One region of the Actinomadura rubteroloni genome, then DNA from elsewhere that is predicted to be linked to it. Evidence: riboswitches for the same ligand, from Rfam matches in the RefSeq annotation. Region 1 holds a riboswitch; each other region holds the start of a gene.
The links. A riboswitch is a leader RNA that binds a small molecule or an ion and turns the genes downstream of it on or off. The one in region 1 is predicted to bind cobalamin.
Positions count from the first base shown of each region.

Region 2: linked by a shared signal. The riboswitch ahead of BTM25_RS08545 (CbtB domain-containing protein) and the one ahead of metE (5-methyltetrahydropteroyltriglutamate--homocysteine S-methyltransferase) in region 1 are both predicted to bind cobalamin.
Region 3: linked by a shared signal. The riboswitch ahead of BTM25_RS10550 (putative cobaltochelatase) and the one ahead of metE (5-methyltetrahydropteroyltriglutamate--homocysteine S-methyltransferase) in region 1 are both predicted to bind cobalamin.
Region 4: linked by a shared signal. The riboswitch ahead of BTM25_RS04525 (ribonucleoside-diphosphate reductase subunit alpha) and the one ahead of metE (5-methyltetrahydropteroyltriglutamate--homocysteine S-methyltransferase) in region 1 are both predicted to bind cobalamin.

Region 1 covers NZ_MTBP01000001.1:287,513-292,612, forward strand. The annotation lists gene BTM25_RS01360 (sulfatase-like hydrolase/transferase) at 1-809, opposite strand, end outside; cobalamin riboswitch at 921-1,101, shown strand; gene metE (5-methyltetrahydropteroyltriglutamate--homocysteine S-methyltransferase) at 1,239-3,464, shown strand; gene BTM25_RS01370 (APC family permease) at 3,589-5,100, shown strand, end outside.
Region 2 covers NZ_MTBP01000001.1:1,925,237-1,930,336, forward strand. The annotation lists gene BTM25_RS08535 (SRPBCC family protein) at 1,785-2,240, shown strand; gene BTM25_RS08540 (CbtA family protein) at 2,766-3,614, opposite strand; gene BTM25_RS08545 (CbtB domain-containing protein) at 3,649-3,873, opposite strand; cobalamin riboswitch at 3,908-4,062, opposite strand; gene BTM25_RS08550 (histidine phosphatase family protein) at 4,086-4,661, shown strand; gene BTM25_RS08555 (TetR/AcrR family transcriptional regulator) at 4,662-5,100, opposite strand, start outside.
Region 3 covers NZ_MTBP01000001.1:2,370,228-2,375,327, reverse strand. The annotation lists gene BTM25_RS10560 (cobyrinate a,c-diamide synthase) at 1-946, opposite strand, end outside; gene cobO (cob(I)yrinic acid a,c-diamide adenosyltransferase) at 940-1,542, opposite strand; gene BTM25_RS10550 (putative cobaltochelatase) at 1,600-3,726, opposite strand; cobalamin riboswitch at 3,784-3,908, opposite strand; gene BTM25_RS10545 (ATP-binding protein) at 3,962-4,405, opposite strand; gene BTM25_RS10540 (helix-turn-helix domain-containing protein) at 4,615-5,100, shown strand, end outside.
Region 4 covers NZ_MTBP01000001.1:1,030,320-1,035,419, reverse strand. The annotation lists gene BTM25_RS04535 (patatin-like phospholipase family protein) at 1-398, shown strand, start outside; gene BTM25_RS04530 (ribonucleotide-diphosphate reductase subunit beta) at 408-1,418, opposite strand; gene BTM25_RS04525 (ribonucleoside-diphosphate reductase subunit alpha) at 1,415-3,664, opposite strand; cobalamin riboswitch at 3,734-3,956, opposite strand; gene BTM25_RS04520 (hypothetical protein) at 4,054-4,629, shown strand; gene BTM25_RS04515 (YcnI family copper-binding membrane protein) at 4,700-5,100, shown strand, end outside.

The DNA of each region.
Region 1 (5,100 bases):
CGGACGATCAGGGGTGTGCGCAGTCCGCTGTCGTAGCAGTACCGCTTGCTGCGGGGGAGGATGCCGCCGTTGTCGCCGAAGTAGAACACGATGGTGTCCTCGGCGAGCCCGTCGGCTTCCAGTTCGGCCAGGCGGGCGGCGAGTTGCCCGTCCATCTTCTCCATCAGGTCGTAGTACCGGGCGCGGTCTTCGCGGATCGCGGGCACGTCGGGCACGTAGGCGGGGACGCGGACGTCCTCGGGGCGCGTGCGGCCGGGCCCGGCGGTGAAGATCTGCGACTCGTGGGTCGTCATGTAGGTGAAGACCGAGTAGAACGGGGCGTCGGCGGGGCGGTTCCGCCAGTGCGCGGTGGTGCTGGACGCGTCCCACACCCGCGCCGGGTCGATCGGCGAGTTGTAGTCGCTCTTGGCGTTGTTCGTGCAGTAGTAGCCGGCCGCGCGCAGGTACTCCGGGACGGCCCGCGCGAACGACGGCAGGCGCCCGACGGCGCGCATGTTCTCGGCCGGGCCGCTGGTCTCGGCGGGCAGGCCGGTGACCAGCGCGAACCGCGACGGCGCGCAGACGGGCGCGGCGGAGAAGGCGTTCTCGTACCGGACGCCGTCCCGCGCGAGCCGGTCCAGCGTCGGCGTGCGTGCCACCCGGTCGCCGTACGCGCCGATGTAGGGGTTGTTGTCCTCGCTGATCAGCCACAGGATGTTCGGCCGCCGCGCCGACGCCGCGGCGGCGGGACGGGCGGTGAGGGCCGCCGCCAGCGCGCCGCCGGCCCCGGCCGCGAGCACGTTCCGCCGCGACGGCTCAAAACCACTCAAAACAGACTCCAGGGCAGCGAGGGGACAACGTTCGCGATCATGGAGCAGCCGTCGGCGGATTGTCAACTTAAACGGTAGGGATAGAGCATCGCTAGACTCGGGAACGCGGACGGTTCACCCGGGTCCCCGCGATCCGGGTGTCGTAAGAGGGAACCCGGTGCGAATCCGGGACTGCCCCGCAGCGGTGAGTGGGAACGACCGCCGTCATACGCACTGGGCGCACCCGCCTGGGAAGCGACGGCCAGTAGGACATGCCCGTCCGGCATGGCGCCCGCGAGTCCGAAGACCTGCCTCCGCCCGCGCGCCGCCCGGCGCGCGGTGGTCCGCGGCCTCGTGGGAGGGCCCGGGACGCGCCCGCCGGGGTGAGCCCCGCCGTGCGCGCCGAGCCGTCTCCGGACGCCGCGCCTGGCAAGGCGAGGGATGCTGCCGATGAGAACGACGATCCTCGGATACCCCCGGATCGGTGCCCACAGGGAACTGAAGTTCGCCGTCGAGGACTACTGGGCCGGACGGTCGGACGCCGCCGCGCTCACCCGCACCGCACGCGAGCTGCGCCGCGCGGTGTGGACGGAGCTGCGCGACGCGGGCCTCGACACGATCCCGTCCAACACCTTCTCGCTCTACGACCACATGCTCGACACCAGCGTGCTGGTCGACGCGGTGCCCGACCGGTACCGCCATCTCACCGGGCTGGATCGGTACTTCGCGATGGCGCGCGGTGTCCCGGACGTCCCGGCGCTGGAGATGACGAAGTGGTTCGACACCAACTACCACTACATCGTCCCGGAGATCGGTCCCGGCACCCGGTTCGCGCTGGCCGAGGGCGCGCGGGCGAAGCCGATCGCCGAGTACCAGGAGGCGCGCGGGCTCGGCGTCGAGACCCGTCCGGTGCTGGTGGGCCCGCTGACCTACCTGCTGCTGGCCAAGGCGGCGCCGGACGCGCCCGCCGGGTTCCGGCCGCTCGACCTGCTCGACGGCCTGGTCGAGGTGTACGCCGAGCTGCTGGAACGCCTCGCCGGGGCGGGCGCGGCGTGGGTGCAGCTCGACGAGCCCGCGTTCGTCGCCGACCGCACCGACGCCGAGACGGCGGCGCTCGCGCGGGTCTACCGGCGGCTCGCGGCGCTGCCCAGCCGGCCCCGGATCCTCGTCGCGTCCTACTTCGGGACGATCGGCGCGGACGCACTGCGCGCACTCGGTACGGCCCCGGTGGAAGCGGTGGCGCTGGACTTCGTGGCCGGGCCGCGCAACGTGGACGTCCTCGGTTCGATCGGCGGCCTGCCTCGGACGACCGTCGTTGCGGGCATGGTTGACGGCCGCAACGTGTGGCGCACCGACGTCGCACGGGTCAAGGCGGTCCTCCCGGCGCTGCTCGGGCTCAGCGACAAGGTCGAGGTGAGCACGTCGTGCTCGCTGCTGCACGTCCCGCTCGACCTGGACGCCGAGACCGCGCTGCCCGCCGACGTGCGCGGACGGCTGGCGTTCGCGCGGCAGAAGGTCGCCGAGGTGGTCGCGCTCGGCCGCACGCTCGACCTGGACGCCCCGGCTCCGGCGCGTCCGCGTCCCGACCCCCGGGTCCGCGCCCGGCTGGACGTGCTCGACGACGCGCGGCGCGGCGACCGGGCCGTCCGGTTCGCCGCGCAGCGCGCCCGGCTCGGCCTGCCCGACCTCGCCACGACGACGATCGGGTCGTTCCCGCAGACCGCCGCGCTCCGCCGCGCCCGCGCCGACCACAAGGCCGGACGGCTCGACGACGCCGCCTACACGCGGGCGATGAAGGATGAGATCGCCCGGGTCGTCCGGCTCCAGGAGGACATCGGGCTGGACGTCCTCGTCCACGGCGAGCCCGAACGCAACGACATGGTCCAGTACTTCGCCGAACAGCTCGACGGGTACGCCGCCACCGAGCACGGCTGGGTGCAGTCGTACGGCACGCGCTGCGTACGGCCGCCGATCCTGTACGGCGACGTGTCGCGTCCGCGTCCGATGACCGTCGAGTGGACGACCTACGCCCAGTCGCTGACGAACCGCCCGGTGAAGGGGATGCTGACCGGGCCGGTGACGATGCTGGCGTGGTCGTTCGTCCGCGACGACCAGCCGCTCGCCGACACCGCGCGGCAGGTCGCGCTGGCGCTGCGGGACGAGATCGGCGACCTGGAGGCGGCCGGGATCGGCGTCGTCCAGGTGGACGAGCCCGCGCTCCGCGAACTCCTGCCGCCGCGCCGCGCGGAGCACGCGGACTACCTGGCGTGGGCGGTCGGGGCGTTCCGGCTCGCGACGTCCGGGGTCGCGGACGCCACGCAGATCCACACGCACATGTGCTACGCGGAGTTCGGCGAGATCATCGGCGCGATCGGCGACCTCGACGCGGACGTCACCAGCGTCGAGGCGGCCCGGTCTGCGATGGAGCTGGTCGGCGACCTGCGCGCGGCGGGGTACGCGAACGGGATCGGCCCGGGCGTGTACGACATCCATTCGCCGCGCGTGCCCTCGGCCGAGGAGATCGAGCGCAATCTGCGGGCGGCGCTGCGGGCGGTCGGGCCGGAGCGGCTCTGGGTCAACCCGGACTGCGGCCTGAAGACGCGCGCCTACCCCGAGACCGAGGCGGCGCTGCGGAACATGGTCGCCGCCGCGCGGGCGGTGCGCGCGGCCCCCTGATCATCCGCGCGCCCGCGGCCCGTCGTCCCGCCCGGGACGGCGGGCCGTGCGCCGTCCGGCGGGACGAGTCGGTAGCGTGATCTTCGACAGTCGGTGATCGAAGCGACACGGAGAGTGGGCGGGCGTGCGCAGTTGGCTGCTGGACGGCGTGCCGCGAGAGACGCCCGGCCCGCATCTCCCCGACGGCGAGGACCACCGGCAGCATCCCTGGTGGATGGTGATGTGCCTGACGGGCGTCGACTACTTCTCGACGCTCGGCTACCAGCCCGGCATCGCGTTCCTCGCCGCCGGAGTCGTGTCGCCCGTCGCCACGCTGCTGCTCGTCGCCCTGACCCTGTTCGGCGCGCTGCCGATCTACCGCCGCGTGGCCGGGGAGAGCCCGTACGGCCAGGGGTCGATCGCGATGCTGGAGAAGCTGCTCCCCCGCTGGGGCGGGAAGCTGTTCGTGCTGGTGCTGCTGGGTTTCGTCGCCACCGACTTCGTCATCACGATCACGCTGTCGGCGGCCGACGCGACCGCGCACGCGCTGGAGAACCCGTACGCGCCCGCCGCGCTGCACGGGGAGCGCGTCACGGTGACGCTCGTGCTGATCGCGGCGCTCGGCGCGGTGTTCCTCGCCGGGTTCAGCGAGGCCATCAAGATCGCTGTGGCGCTGGTCGCGACGTACCTGGCGCTCAACCTGGTCGTGGTGGTGGTCGCCGTCCAGCGCGTCCTGACCCACACCGACCTGGTGATCCACTGGCGCCATCTGCTGTCCGCCGCGCATCCCGAACCGCTGGCGGTCGCGGGCGTGGCCCTGCTCGTCTTCCCCAAGCTGGCGCTGGGGTTGTCCGGCTTCGAGACGGGCGTCGCGGTGATGCCGCTGGTCCGGGCGCCGGGCGGGATCGCCGGCCGGGTCCGCGCCACCCGGCGGCTGCTCACCGTCGCGGCGCTGATCATGAGCGTGTTCCTCATCGCGTCCAGCTTCGCGACCACCGTGCTGATCCCGGCACGCGCGTTCGAGCCCGGCGGCGAGGCCAACGGCCGGGCGCTGGCCTACCTCGCCCACCAGTACCTCGGCGGCGCGTTCGGGACCGTCTACGACGCCGCGACGATCGCGATCCTCTGGTTCGCCGGGGCGTCGGCGATGGCCGGGCTGCTCAACATCGTCCCGCGCTACCTGCCCCGCTACGGCATGGCGCCCGAGTGGACGCGGGCGCCCCGGCCCCTGGTCCTGGTGTTCGTCACCGTGGCGTTCTTCATCACGGTCTGGTTCCGCGCCGACGTGGACGCGCAGGGCGGCGCGTACGCCACCGGCGTCCTCGTCCTCATCCTGTCGGCGGCCGTCGCGGTGACGATCTCGGCGTGGCGGCGGCGCGGACGGGCCGCGACGATCGCGTTCGCGGCGGTCACGCTGGTGTTCGCCTACACGACGGTCGACAACGTCATCGAACGTCCGGACGGCGTGCGGATCGCGTCGATGTTCATCATCGCGATCATCCTGTTCTCCCTGGTCTCGCGCGCCACCCGCTCCACGGAGCTGCGCGTCACCGACATCACGTTCGACGCCGTCGCCCGGCGGTTCCTCGCCGAGGCCGAGGTCGTCCGGATCATCGCCAACGAACCCGACGCGCGGGACCGCGCCGAGTACGACGCG
Region 2 (5,100 bases), 1.6 Mb from region 1:
ACAACTTCAGTCGTGGCGCTGCCAGTCGCCGACTAGAACGACGCAACTCGCCACCAAACGAGCACTCCGACACGCACACCCCCATGTGAACTGCATGACCGCAAAAATGCACGCAGGAACTGCAAGGCGGCTGCATCGCCGTCAGTCGCCGCTGCAGAGAGGTCATAACCAATGATCGCCAAGGCGCCGATGGCGTAGAGTGGATGGTGTATCCATCCGGCTAGATGTGTACGGTCGCCCACCGAGTCCGATTAGCGCCACGTCGCTTCAAGTGTCTGGCAGGTGGCAAGTCCAAAGATTTGCGAGACTCACATACGACAAGCTGTCACGATGATCACCCGTCCGTCGGATATGTTGGGTCGACGGGATCCGGAAAGTACCCTCGTCGTCCAAAAAGTAGGCTTATCCGCCCAGTAGGGCGCTCACCACCGAATTGCTCGCGACGGTGCGGAACTCACCTCCGCCCTGGATGACGAACAAGCGCGAACCAACGTGCGCAGGCCCACCATGCCGTTGCTCCCCAAGCGCTTGCCGATTCGACGTTCGCGACCCTCGGTGACCAGGCACGGGAGCTTGCTGCCAGCCTCTGCGGGACCCGCGACCCCGTCACGGCCCACGACGGCCCGACGCCCGAAGCGGCCTGCCGGTCGATCGGCAACGCCAGGACGATGCTGGAGCGCCTGATAATTCGGCTCGACGAGCCGCAGGGCGGACTAGCATTCGGCGAACTGGACAAATGGACCAGCAAGCACCGCGTATCTGCGTGAAGAAGACCGGTGCCTCACCGTTGATACCGCGTCCTTCCGACTGGTCGCCGACCAACTCGAGGCCTGCCAGCTTGGCCGGGCGACATGTGCCGTCTTCGACCAGCGCTGCGCCGAAGGCATCGAATCGGTCGTCCAATGTTCTCCGAGCTGGGCCGGGTGATCGTCTCTTCCGGTGGCACATTCGGTACCTCCGTAGCGACGACGCGTATGCCCAACACGCCGCCGAACACATGCCGCGGCAAGACCCACGCGAGACCGAACACCGACCCCACCGCGACCGCGAAGCAATCACTCTCAACAGCACGATCCTCCGCCCACTGTGCGCTCAAGACTTCAGTTTATTCGAGAATGGGAAACGATCTCGCCACCGGCGGGAAACGATCAATGCACCGACCTCTCCACTGTAGGTCAGCCCCGCTCGTGAACACTCCACGAGTCGGGCCATCGTGGCCGGCGCAGGTGCGCCGATCACGATGGCCTACAGTGTTTTTTGGGAGGGCGCCCCCCGAACTCCCCGGTGTAGGGCACTGCCCTGCACCTTCCGGTATCGACTTTCGTAGTGATGGCCGCGAGTGAGGAATCGGGGCCAAGCCTTCCGCTTTTTCTGACTGGTCGCCGTGGCTCGGGGCGACGGGTTCGTGCCGTGCCGTCCGTCTTGGCTGGCGCCTATCGGCGGCGGGCCGCGGTGCTGTGGGCGCGGGGATTTTCACTGGGCTTTCGTAGCGTTCATCGTGGACGGTCATGACGTCGTCATCGGGTTCGGTGTTCGGGCCGGTCGGCGGCTAGCGCCGCTGATCCGCCTTCTGCGAGCGCCGATGGCGGCACTGAATTCGTCGTCATCGCGGATCCGCGCGATTCTCGCTGCGCCTCGCAGTTGGGCCTTCTGCGCCCATGCGCCCTGGCGCGGGTCGGGCCGGTTTCGTTGTCAACGACCTGTCTACTGCCGGGACGGCCGAGCTGCTTGGCTCGGAGGTCCCGGCCGGAGGCTCCGGCCCGGACGCGGGACGGGAGACGCTGATGCGGCGCGACGGTTATGAGATCCGGCGGACGATCGAGGCGGACCCGGACTTGGTGTTCGGGCTGCTGGCGGACGCGCCCTCGTGGTCGTCCTGGGCACGGCCGCTCATCATGACGTCACGCTGGTCGAAGGACGGCGTCGCGGGCGGTGTGGGAGCCGTTCGGATCACGGGCATGTGGCCGTTCCTGATCCGCGAGGAGATCACCGAGCAGGAGCGGCCGTCGCGGTTGTCCTATCGGTACATCGGTCGGCTGATCCCGGTCAAGGATTACCAGGCGACCATCGCTCTGGAACCCGTGGCGGACGGCACCACCGGCTTGACCTGGTCGGCGTCCTTCACCACTGCGGTCCCCGGACCGGGCGTGCGATGGGGCATCGAGGCTACCGTCCGCCTCTTGATCGCACTCTTGGTCCGCGAGGCGACCAGAAGCGAACGGAGCTCCACCGGCACCTGATCGATGCCGCCCAGTGGCTGCCTGCGATGAGTGCGCTGCTGGTCTCCCACCAGGGCGAGAGCGGCGAGCGGGGGCCTCTTTCTCGGGCCGTCCGGGCGGGAGGCTGGCCCGCGCGGGCCAGCCTCCCGCCGGCATGTGTTAGCCGCCCAGGCGCTTTGCGGGTGTCGACGACCTGGCCGAACAGCTTCCAACGGTCACCGGTGAAGCGCACGAGCTGGGGTGATTCGATGGGTAGCCGTCCTGTGGCGTCCGGGCCGCCATCCTGTCCGCCTGACGGCCCGACCGGAGGCCTCTTCGCCGACGGTAAGCCCTTGGTCTGACGCCGCGCCCGCCGGTCACGATCCGCTGAGCGCCCTGCGCTCGCTCCGGTGAAGTGAGAACCCGCAAGGCAGAACCGGCGGTTGCCCGCCCGCACTGAACCAGCCTGCTAACTACGTGCCGTTTCATGGCGAGCCAACGGGGCCGTGCAGCGCGTTGAGGATGCGGCGCACGAGCGAACCCTGTCGGTTCTCACGGGGCGGCGGGTCAGACGGTGGCGGGTGCCGCGTTCGTGTCCGGACGCGGGCCGAGCAGGCGTTCGGCGAGCGGCGCGAAACACAGCCCGATCGTCCCCCACAGAACGGCCTGCGCTGCAACCGAGAAGAAGCGGAAGGCGAACAGGGTGTCGGCGGGGAAGCCGGGGTAGACGATGCGTCCTTGCGCGTCTCGCAGGGGCAGCGGTGTCTCGGTGGCGTGATGTCCGTACGCCTCGACGTTCGCACTGAGCTCGCCGAAGGACGGCAGGACGAGCATCACCGCGCCGAGAACCACCGCGCAGGCCAGGACGGCGAGCAGCGTGGCGTTCCACGTGCCGAAGCGGGCCTGGAGCCGCTGCCCGAGCCACGCCCCGGCCACCAGGACGACGATCGAGATCCCGACCATCAGCAGGTAGAGCCCGCTGCGCTCCCGGATCGTGTCCTCGTGACCGATGGCCGGGGGATTGGCGGGGTACTTGGCGAACGGGATCAGGTACAGGGCGAGGAAACCGCCCCCGGCGACCAGCAGTGCGAGCGTCCGCGGCCGGACCTTGCCCGTGCGTCCGCAGGCCAGCGCATAAGCGACGGCGTACAGCGCGCCCATGGCGATACCGAACGCGATGATGCCCACGCCGATGCCGACGTTGCCCTGGAAGGCGCGGCTGAATGGTTCGGCGTGCTCGTGCTCGACGGCCAGTCCGGCTGCCTTGTCGAGCGCGGACTGGGCGGTGTGGCGGCCGCTCTCGTAGTCGATCGCCTTCTGGATCTGCGGCTCGGCGAAGATCCGGGCGAACAGAAACGCCAGCAGCCCGCCGATCGCGCCCACGGCCATGCCGCGGACGATGAAGTGCCGTTCCACGGCCTACTCCTTCAGTTGTGTCCGGTGCCGTGGATCAGTGGCAGGGGAAACCGAGGAAGTGCCGCGCGTCGTGGACAAACTCGTGCACGTGCGTGTCGTTGCCGAACACCGAGGTGGCGCCCTGGTCGATGCCGATGAAGTAGTACAGCGCCACACCGAGCAGAACGGTGCCGAACAGCCACAGGGCGGCGCGCGTGCCGCCGAGGACGACGGGGGTGGAGCCGGTGCGCGCACCGTCAAGGGTGGTGGACGTGCTCATGTGGGGCCTCCCGGGGATCCTGCGTCCCACGCTCGATGGACCGTTTGCGATGGCGGAGGTCTGACTCTCCGGTCCCGGGACGGGACGGATCACAGTGGCGCGACCGTGCCGGATTTCCACCGACTTCCCCTACCATCTACCGTCGTGACCTTAAGCTCCGCGCGTCGAACCGTCAATGAAAGGCTGTTCACGTCCGTCTCGGTCACCGGGCGGTGACGGTCCGGCTTTTCCTCGTCGCGCACGCGCCGACGGAGGCGACCCGCTCCGCCCGCTTCCCGGACGACGAACCGCTCACCGCGCACGGCCTGGCCGCAGCCCGCGAACGCCGTGGCGCGCTCCGGCGGATCGACGTCGCCTACCGGGGTCCCGAGGCCCGCTGCCGCGCGACCGCGCAGGCACTCGGCCTGGACGCGGCCACCGACCCGCTTCTCGCGGACGTGGACGTCGCCGGATGGCGCGGCCGTACGCTGTCCGAACTGGAGACCGAGGATCCGGCGGGCCTGGTCGCGTGGATGTCGGACCCGGACGCTTCTCCCCACGGCGGTGAGCCGCTGTCCCGGGCGATGGCGCGCATGGCGACGTGGTTGGAGCGTCTGCCGGCGGGTTCGCTGCGGGTTGCGGCCGTCACGCATCCCGCGTTGATCCGCGCCGCCGTCCTGCACGTGCTGGCCGCGCCGCCCGGCGGGTTCTGGCGGATCGACACGGAGCCGCTGTCGCTGACCGTCCTGTCCCGCGACGGCGGCCGGTGGAGGCTGCGCGAGACCGGGCATCCGCTTGCGGCCGGGTAGTCAGTCGGCCAAGACGTCCGCGAGTTCGGCCGCGTAGAGCTGCGCCGGGTCGAAGCCCATTCCGGTGAATTGACCGGCGACTTCCAGGGACAGGACGCCGTGCATCCGTGTCCAGAAGCTCAGCGCCTTGTGCAGCACGGCGGGCGGCGCCGGGTGGTCGCCCGCCCAGGCGCGGTGGTCGGCCAGGTGCGCGTCGAGCGGCGTCGCCGGCGGGTCCAGCGTCATGCAGGCGTCGAGCAGGAGCGCCATCGTCTCGGACGCGATGAGGGTGATGTCGTCCGGCGCGTGGTAGCCGGGGACGGGCGTGCCGTAGATGAGCAGGTACCGCTGCGGGTCCTCCAGCGCCCAGGCGCGCAGGGCGTGCGCCAGTCCGGCGAGGTCGGCGCCCGCTTCGGCCGCTGATCCGAGCGTGTCGGCGAGGCTGCGGTAGGCGTCCCGG
Region 3 (5,100 bases), 2.1 Mb from region 1:
CCGACAGCTCCGCCGCGTAGACCTCGGGGAAGCCGCCGCCGATGACGAGTCCGCGCGTCCCGGCGGGCAGCTTCTCGTCGCGCAGCGGGTCGAACCGGACGACGTCCGCGCCCGCCCCGGCCAGCAGCTCCTCGTTCTCGGCGTACCCGAACGTGAACGCGGGGCCGCCCGCGACGGCGATCACGGGCCGCTCCCCCGGCGGCGGCGTGCCCGGATCCCAGGCGGCGCCGGTGAGCGGGGGCGCGGTGCGGGCCAGGGCGAGCAGGGCGTCCAGGTCGCAGGAAGCCGCGACCAGCTCCCCGAGGCGCGCCACGGTCGCGACGGCCTCGGCGCTGCGCTCGGCGGCCGGGACGAGCCCGAGGTGCCGCGACGGCTTGGCCACGTCGTCGCGGCGCCGCAGCGCGCCCAGCACCGGCACGCCGAGCGCCTCGACGGCCTCGCGGCACATGGCCTCGTGGGCGTCGGAGCCGACGCGGTTGAGGACCACGCCGCCGAGCCTGATTTCCCCGTAGGACGCGAAGCCGTGGACGAGCGCGGCGACGGACCGTCCGGCCGCCGCCGACGCGTCCACGACCAGCACGACCGGGGCGTCCAGCAGGCGGGCGACGTGCGCGGTGGACGCGAACTCGCCGCCCGAGTCGCCGCCCGGACGGCCCGTCGCGCCGTCGTAGAGGCCCATCACGCCCTCGATCACCGCGACGTCCGCGCCGGCCGCGCCGTGCTTGAGCAGCGGGACGAGCAGGTCCTCGCCCGACAGCCACGCGTCCAGGTTGCGTCCCGGGCGCCCGGCGGCGAGCGCGTGGTAGCCCGGGTCGATGTAGTCCGGGCCGACCTTGTGCGGGGACACCGTCAGGCCCCGCGCGGCGAACGCGGCCATCAGGCCGGTCGCCACCGTCGTCTTGCCGCTGCCCGACGCGGGCGCGGCGACGACCAGCCGTGCTACCACTCGATGCCCTTCTGGCCCTTCTGCCCCGCGTCCATCGGGTGCTTCACCTTGGTCATCTCGGTGACGAGGTCGGCGGCCTCCAGCAGGCGCGGGTCGGCGTCCCGGCCGGTGATCACGACGTGCTGGGCGCCGGGCCGGTCGCGCAGGACGGCCACGACCTCGTCCACGTCGATCCATCCCCATTTCATGGGATAGGTGAACTCGTCCAGCACGTACAGCCGGTAGGTCTCGGCGGCCAGGTCCCGCTTGATCTGCGCCCAGCCCTCACGGGCGTCGGCGGCGTGGTCGTCCTCGCCGCCCGCTTTGCGGATCCAGGACCAGCCCTCGCCCATCTTGTTCCAGACGACCGTCCCGCCCTCGCCGCTGTCCCCGAGGACGCGCAGCGCCGTCTCCTCGCCGACGCGCCACTTCGCGGACTTCACGAACTGGAACACCCCGATCGGCCAGCCCTGGTTCCAGGCGCGCAGCGCGAGCCCGAACGCGGCCGTCGACTTGCCCTTCCCCGGCCCGGTGTGGACGACCAGCAGCGGCCGGTTGCGGCGCTCCCGCGTCGTCAGCCCGTCCTGCGGCACGTACTCCGGCTTCCCCTGCGGCATGATCGCTCCTCCTCTGGCCTCGCCGCCGCGACGCGGCGGCTTCCCTCGCGGACTCCCTCAGGCGGCGCGGTGGGCGCGGACGAGTCCGGCGAGGCTGCCGGCCGCCAGGTCGTCCAGCCGGACGGTCTCCGCGCCGAGCCGGGCGCCGAGCGCGGCGGCCAGGCCGAGCCGCACCGGGCCGGACTCGCAGTCCACGACGACGCACGCGACGCCGTCCAGCAGCGGCGCGGCGGCGGCCGGGTCCGCGCCGGACGTGGCGCGGCCGTCGGTGACGAGCACGAGCAGCGGACGCCGCGCCGGGTCGCGCAGCCGCTCGGCGCGCAGCACCCCGGCGGCGCGGACGAGCCCGGCGGCCAGCGGCGTCCGGCCCCCGGTCGGCAGCCGCTCCAGCCGCCGCGCGCCCGCCTCCACCGACGACGTCGGCGGCAGCGCGACCTCGGCGTCCCGGCCCCGGAACGTGACCAGGCCGACCTTGTCGCGGCGCTGGTAGGCGTCGCGCAGCAGGCTGAGCACGGCGCCCTTGACGGCGGTCATGCGGCGGCGCGCGGCCATCGAGCCGCTCGCGTCCACGACGAACAGGACGAGGTTGCCCTCGCGTCCGTCGCGGACGGCCGCCCGCAGGTCTCCCGGGCGCAGGACCAGCCCGGCGCCCGCGCGGCCCCTCGCGCGCTGGCGCGGCGCGGCGGCGCGCAGCGTGGCGGTCAGGTGGATCCCGGCGGACCCGGGACGGGCGCCGGTCACGCGGCCGTGCGACGTGCGGGCCTTGGACCGGCGTCCCGGCGCGCCCGCGCCGAGGCCCGGGACGGTGAACAGGCGCGGCTTGAACGCCGCCCCCGCCGACACGACGCTCTCGCGCCCGCCGCTCGGCGGCTCGTCCGCCGCGTCCGGCGCCCCGCCCCCGGCGCCCGCACCTGCGCCCTCGCCCGCGCTCGCATTGGCATCTGCGCCCGCACTCGCGTCGGCGCCCTCGGCCGAACCCGCGCCCGCGCCGGAGTTCGCGCCCGTGCCCGCGCCGGCACCCGCGCTCTCGTCCGCGCCGGAGCCGGTGGCATCGTCCGCGCCCGCAGCGTCGCCCGAGCCGGCGCCGTCGCCCGGACCGGCCGCGTCGTCCGCACCGCCGGAGCCGCCGGAGCCGCCGGGGCCGCCGGGGTCGTCGTCGGGCGGGTCGGGATCGGCGTGTTCGTCCAGGATCTCGTCCAGCCGGTCGCGGTCCAGGCCGGGCGCGTCGAACGGGTCGCGGCGGCGCCGGTGCGGCAGCGCGAGCCGCGCGGCGGTCCGGACGTCGTCGGCGGTCACCTCGGTCCGCCCGTTCCAGGCCGCGAGCGCCAGCGCCGCGCGGGCCGTGACGAGGTCGGCGCGCAGCCCGTCCACGTCGAACGCCGCGCACACCGCCGTGATCTGCCGCAGCGCCGCGTCGGTCAGCGCGACGTCCGGCAGCAGCGCGCGGGCGGCGGCGATGCGCCCGGCCAGCTCGGCCTCGGCGGACGCCCACAGCGCGGCGAACGAGCCCGGGTCGTCCTCGAACCGCAGCCGCCGCCGCACGACCTCGGCGCGCTCGGCCGGGTCGCGGGTCGCGGCGACCTCGACGGTCAGCCCGAAGCGGTCCAGGAGCTGCGGGCGCAGCTCGCCCTCCTCGGGGTTCATCGTCCCGACGAGCAGGAACCGCGCCGCGTGCCGCACCGACACGCCCTCGCGCTCGACGTGCGACTCGCCCATCGCGGCGGCGTCCAGCAGCAGGTCGACGAGATGGTCGTGCAGGAGGTTGACCTCGTCCACGTACAGGACGCCCCGGTGCGCGGCGGCCAGCAGTCCCGGCTCGAACGCGGTGACGCCCTCGGTCAGCGCCCGCTCGATGTCGAGGGAGCCGGTCAGCCGGTCCTCGGCCGCGCCGACGGGCAGTTCCACCAGCCGCGCCGGGCGCTCGCCGGCGCCGGAGTGGGGGCCGTCGGGGCAGCGCGGGTCGGGCGCGGACGGGTCGCACGAGAAGCGGCAGCCCGGCACGACCGGCACGGGCGGCAGCAGCGCGGCCAGCGCCCGGACGATCGTGGATTTGGCCGTGCCCTTCTCGCCGCGCACGAGCACACCGCCGACCCGCGGCGACACGGCGTTGACCAGCAGCGCCAGCTTGAGATCGTCCATGCCGACGATCGCGGAGAACGGGTAGCGCGCGTCGCTGGAGGCCATGCCCCACTGTCCTTCCGTCGGGTGTCCACGCCCGTTGGCGGTCCAAGCGGCGGCCGGAGTCTCCTGGCTCCCGGATCACCGTCCGTCCCCGGGCCTTCCGGCGTGTCCGCCGTGGCGTCGAGCGTGGGGACGGGCTCCCCGGTCACAGTTGCGGGACAGCCCCGGATTCGCACCGGGTTCCTCCTGTCCGCCGTCCGCAAGGATCGCACACTCCCGGCGATCTGGACGAAGACGGTCAGGTAATGGCGAACCAGACGGCCTTGCCGGGCTCGGGCTCCCCGATCCGCGCGACGGCCGCCCCGGTGCCCCACCGGCCCCCCGACAGCTCCCGCACGATCGCGAGGCCGCGTCCGCAGTCGCCGGACGTCCAGGAGTAGCCGGGCAGCCGCGCGGACGCGTCCCGGTCGAAGACGGCGCAGTAGACCGTTCCGGACGCGGCGTCGCGGCACAGCCACAGCTCGTGCGGACGGCTCCCGGCCGCGTGCTGGTGGGCGTTGGTGGCCAGCTCGCTGACCATGAGCCGTGCGTCGGCGCGCGCCTCGGCGGGCACGCCGAGCGCGGCCAGCGCCTCCTCCAGGACGGCGCGGGCGTGCCGGGCGCACTCGGGGCCGTCCGGCAGCGGCCACGTCCAGCCGGCGGGCGGAGCGAGGGGGTCGGTGGTCTGGGCTGAGACTTTCACGGGTCGGTCCTCCCGCTCGGGACGCCTTGGGCGGGGGCGCCCCTGGGCAACTCGTCACATTGCGTCCCCGAGCCGTCACGCGACAGCGTCTCGTGAGAATCTCAGCGGCGCAACTGGCTTCGCCAGATTGCTCCACCGAGTTCGTCAATCCCTGCGGATTCCGGCAATCACGTTGTGCGACGCCGCGCTGACGGAAAGACTCGCTAGCCATGACCTACCGGCCTACTGTGCGCGGTCGCCGGCTGGCCCGCGAGCTGCGCAAGCTGCGCGAGGAGCAGCGCCTCACCCTCCAGGACGTGGCGGACCGGCTCGCCTGGTCGCGCGCCACCGTCTCCCGTCTGGAGACCGGCCAGACCCGCCCCAAACCCGACGACATCGCCGCGCTGCTCGACCTGTACGGCGTCCCGAGCCCCGACCGGGACGCGCTGCTCACCCTCGCCCGCGAGGCGGGCCGGCGCGGCTGGTGGACGGCCTACGCCGACGTGTTCGCGGGCAGCTATGTGGCACTGGAGGACGACGCCTCGGAGATCCGCACCTGGGATCCGCAGCTCATCCACGGCCTGCTCCAGACGCAGGACTACTCGCGCGCCGTCATCACGGCGGGCCGCCTGCTCGCCACGCGCGAGCAGATCGAGCGCCGGGTGGACGCCCGCAAGATCCGCCAGGCGATCCTGGACCGGACCGACGCCCCCCGA
Region 4 (5,100 bases), 740 kb from region 1:
GTGCGCGCGTCGTGTTCGAGCGCGGCGGGGACGCGACGCTCGACCAGGCCGTCCGGGCGTCCTACGCGGCGCCGACGCTGGAACCGCCGGTCGAGATCGCCGGGAACCGGTACATGGACGGCGGCCTCTACTCGACCACGAACGCCGACCTCGCCGCCGGCTGCGACCGGGTCGTCGTCATCGCGCCGCTGCTGGAGCTGGCGTTCGTCCCGACGCTGGAGCGCGAGCTGGCCGCGCTCGGCCCCGAACGGGTCGAGGTGGTCGCGCCGGACGCCGCCACCGGCGAGCTGTTCGCGCTGACCACCTTCGACCCGGACCTGCCGAACTCGACGTTCGAGGCGGGCCTGCGGCAGGCCGCCGAGCAGGCCCCGGCGCTGGCCGGGGCCTGGGACGGCTAGCCGGGAAGGCTAGAACGCCTCGTCGAACGCCACGCTGCCCGCGACGCCGATCTGGTACGCCGAGACGCGGCGCTCGAAGAAGTTCGACAGTTCCTGGACGTCCTGGAGGTCCATGAACGCGAACGGGTTCTCCGCGCCGTACCGGACGGGCATCCCGAGCCGCGCGAGCCGCTGGTCGGCGACGTACTCGAGGTAGCGGCGCATCGCGTCCGCGCTCATGCCGGGCAGCCCGTCGCCGCACAGGTCGCGGGCGAAGGCCAGCTCGACGTCGACGGCCTCCTCCAGCATCCGCGTGACGTCGGCGGTGAGGCCGGCGTCGAAGAGTTCGGGTTCCTCCTCGCGGACGGTGTCGACGACGGCGAACGCGAAGCTCATGTGCATCGACTCGTCGCGGAAGACCCAGTTGGTGCCGGACGCGAGCCCGTTCAGCAGTCCGCGCGACCGCAGCCAGTACACGTACGCGAAGGCGCCGTAGAAGAACAGGCCCTCGATGCACGCCGCGAAGCAGATGAGGTTGAGCAGGAACGCGCGCCGGTCCGCCGGGCCGTCCAGCCGGTCGAGCGTGTCGATCGAGCCGATCCACCGGAAGCAGAACTCGGCCTTCGCGCGGATCGACGGGATGTGTTCGATCGCTGCAAATGCACGGGCGCGCTCGTCGGCGTCCGGAAGGTAGGTGTCGAGCAGCGTCAGGTAGAACTGGACGTGCACGGCCTCCTCGAACAACTGCCGCGACAGGTACAGCCGCGCCTCGGGCGCGTTCAGGTGCTTGTAGAGGTTCAGCACCAGGTTGTTCGCCACGATCGAGTCGCCGGTCGCGAAGAACGCCACCAGCCGGTTCACCAGATGCCGCTCCTCGGGCGTCAGCCGGGCGAGGTCGGCCAGGTCGGAGCCGAGATCGACCTCCTCGACCGTCCAGGTGTTGCGGATCGCGGCGCGGTAGCGCTCGTAGAAGTCGGGGTAGCGCATCGGCCGCAGCGTGAGGTCCATGCCGGGGTCGAGCAGCATCGGCTTGTCGGTCACTGGCACGCCTCGCACGCCTCGGGGTTCTCCAGGGAGCAGGCGACGGCGTCCGGATCGGCCACCGCCGTCACGGTCGTCTGCGCGATGCGCGTCGCGGGGCGCGACCGCAGGTAGTACGTCGTCTTCAGGCCCTGCTTCCACGCGTACAGGTACATCGAGGACAGCTTCCCGATCGTCGGCGTCTCCAGGAACAGGTTCAGCGAGTGCGCCTGGTCGATGTACGGGGTGCGGGCGGCGGCGAGGTCGATCAGGGCGCGCTGCGGCAGTTCCCAGGCCGTCCGGTAGAGCGCGCGCAGCTCGTCCGGCAGGTCCGTGATGCCCTGGACGGAGCCGTTCGCCCGCTTGATCGCGTCCCGGACGGCGGGCGTCCACAGCCCGAGCCGCTTGAGATCCGCGACGAGGTAGCCGTTGATCTGGAGGAACTCGCCCGACAGCGTCTCGCGCTTGAACAGGTTGGACACCTGCGGCTCGACGCACTCGAAGCAGCCCGCGATGGACGCGATCGTCGCGGTCGGCGCGATGGCGATCAGCAGCGAGTTGCGCAGGCCGACGGCCGCGACGCGCTCGCGCAGCGCCGCCCACTCGGCGGCGGGCGTCGCGTCCGGGAAGTGGTCCGGGTGGAGCTGGCCGCGCGCCGTCCGCGTCTGCGCGTAGGCGGGCAGCGGGCCGTGCAGTTCGGCCAGGTCGGCGGACGCGTGGTAGGCCGCGAGCGCGATCTCCTCGGCGATCCGGGTGGACAGCGCGCGGGCCTCGGGCGAGTCGAACGGCAGGCGCAGCTTGAAGAACACGTCCGCGAGGCCCATCACGCCGAGGCCCATCGGCCGCCACTTGCGGTTCGCTTCGGCGGCCTCCTCGGTGGGGTAGAAGCCGCGGTCGATCGTCCGGTCCAGGAAGCGGACGGCCGTCCGGACGGTCCGGCGCAGCCGCTCCCAGTCCACGCCGTCCGGGCCGGTGTGCGCGGCGAGGTTGACCGACCCGAGGTTGCAGACGGCCGTCTCGCCGTCGGACGTGACCTCCAGGATCTCCGTGCACAGGTTCGACAGGTGGACGACGTTCTCCGGCTCGGCGGTCTGGTTGCAGGCGCGGTTGGCGGCGTCCTTGAACGTCATCCAGCCGTTGCCCGTCTCGGCGAGCGTCCGCATCATCCGGCCGTACAGCCGCCGCGCCGGGATCCGCCGGACGAACCGTCCCGCCTTCTCCGCCGCCCGGTACGCCGCGTCGAACGCGTCGCCCCACAGGTCCGTCAGCTCGGGGACCTCCTTCGGGTCGAACAGCGACCAGTCCTCGTCGGCCTCGACCCGGCGCATGAACTCGTCCGGGATCCAGTTCGCGAGGTTGAGGTTGTGGGTGCGGCGCGCGTCCTCTCCGGTGTTGTCGCGCAGTTCGAGGAACTCCTCGACGTCGGCGTGCCACGGCTCCAGGTAGACGCAGGCCGCGCCCTTGCGGCGTCCGCCCTGGTTGACGGCCGCGACGGAGCTGTCCAGCGTCCGCAGCCACGGGACGATGCCGTTGGAGTGCCCGTTCGTCCCCCGGATCAGCGAGCCGCGCGACCGGACGCGCGTCCACGAGATCCCGATGCCGCCCGCGTACTTGCTGAGCCGCGCGACCTGCGCGTACCGCGCGTAGATGGACTCCAGCTCGTCGCGCGGCGCGTCCAGCAGGAAGCAGGACGAGAGCTGCGGGCGGCGCGCGCCGGAGTTGAACAGTGTCGGCGAGCTGGGCAGGTAGGCGAGCCCGCCGAGCAGCGCGTACAGCTCGGCGGCCTCCTCGACCGTGTCGGCGAGCCCGGCCGCGACGCGCAGCCAGAAGTGCTGCGGACGCTCCAGGACGCGGCGCGTGGACGGATGCCGCAGCAGGTACCGGTCGTAGAGGGTGCGCAGGCCGAAGTACTCGAACCTGTCGTCATCGGCGTGGTCGACCAGCGCGTCGAGGGCGTCGGCGTTGCGGGCGACGAACGTCGCGGTCCGCTCGTTCAGCAGGCCCTGCGCGTGCGCGGCGGCCACCGAGCCCGCGAACGTCGTGACGCCCTCGGCGGCGGCCTCGTCCGCGATCAGCCCGGCCAGCAGCCGCGCCGCGACGCGCGAGTACGCGGGCTCCACCGCGACCAGCGCGGCGGCCTCGCGCACCGCCTGCTCGCGGTCGCCGCCGTCGGCGAGCACCCGGGCGGGGTCGACGCCGTCCAGCCCGGCGCACGCGCGCTCCACCTCGGCGGCCGGTCCCGGCGGCGCGATGAGTTCCTGTGTCACGTGCCCTCTTCCCCTCGCGGACGCGGAAGGGCACGCGGCGACGCCGCGCCCGGCCTCCCGCGAAGCCTGGACGTTCCCGTCGTACTGGCAGGTCTTCGGACTCGCGGGCGTCGCACCTCGTTCGGTGCGGCCTAGTGGCCGTCGCTTCCCGGTCCCCGGCTCGGGGTCCAGTGCTCTGTGACGGCGGTCGTTCCCGCTCACCGCTGCGGGGCAGTCCCGGAATCACACCGGGTTCCCTCTTGCGACGTCCCCGGCCGGTTCCGGCCGGGGACGAACCAGCACGGGCCACGACCCTACATCTAGTTGATCGGCTTTGCATCCGTCCCACATGTAGGGAGTGTTGGGGGGTGCGTCACGCCGCGGACGTCGGCTCTACGATGGTCGGCGAGATGAGTCCGCCCGCCCCTGTTCCGTCGTCGCGCGCCGCCCGCGCGGTCGTTTTCGCGACCGTGTGCACGGTGCTCGCGGTTTCCGGACACGCGGTCGCGTCGTCGTGCGCGGTGTCCGTCGCGGCGGTCACGGCCGGGTTCGGCGGCTCGGCGCTGCTCGGGTTCGCGCTGGCCGGACGCGAGCGGTCGCTCCGCACGATCACCGGCGTGCTCGTCGGCGGGCAGTACGCGCTGCACTGCCTGTTCAGCGGGTCGTCCCGGCCGGGGATGGTCATGCATCACGCGGCGACCGTCCCGGCGCCCGTCGAACACCACTCCGGCTCGTGGATGACGCTCGCGCACCTCGGCGCGGCGCTCGTGTCGGCGTGGTGGCTGCGGCGGGGCGAACGCGCCGTGTGGGGGCTCGCGCGCCGGCTCGCCGGACGGCCCGCGCGGCTCCTCCTGGTTCTTTCGCGTCCTTCGGCTCCGGCGGCTCCGCGTCCGGTTCCGGCCGTCCGGCCGCGTCCGGTGGTCCGCGTGCTGCGGCACGACGTGGTCCGGCGGGGGCCGCCGTCCGTTTCGAGGGCGCTCGGCTGAGCGCCGCAACGTCACCCGGCCGCCTTCGGCACCCGGGTTCTTCTCGTACGTCTCGAAACGGAGCACCACCATGCCGGTTCGCCGGATCACCCTTGTGGCGGGCCTCGCCGCCGTCGCCGTGCTCGGCCTCGGCCCGTCCGCGTCCGCGCACGTCACCGCCAACCCCCGCACCGCCGAGAAGGGCGGCTACACCAAGATCAGCTTCCGGGTGCCGAACGAGCGGGACGACGCGTCGACCGTCAAGCTCGTCGTCCACCTGCCGCAGGACCACCCGATCACGTCGGTCTCGGTGCGTCCCGTCCCCGGCTGGACGGCGAAGGTCGAGGAGGCCGCGCTGCCCAAGCCCGTCACCGTCGAGGGCACGCAGCTCACCAAGGCGCCCGCGACCATCACCTGGACGGGCGGCAAGATCGACCCCGGCCAGTTCGAGGAGTTCGACGTCTCCCTCGGCCCCCTTCCCGCCGACACCGA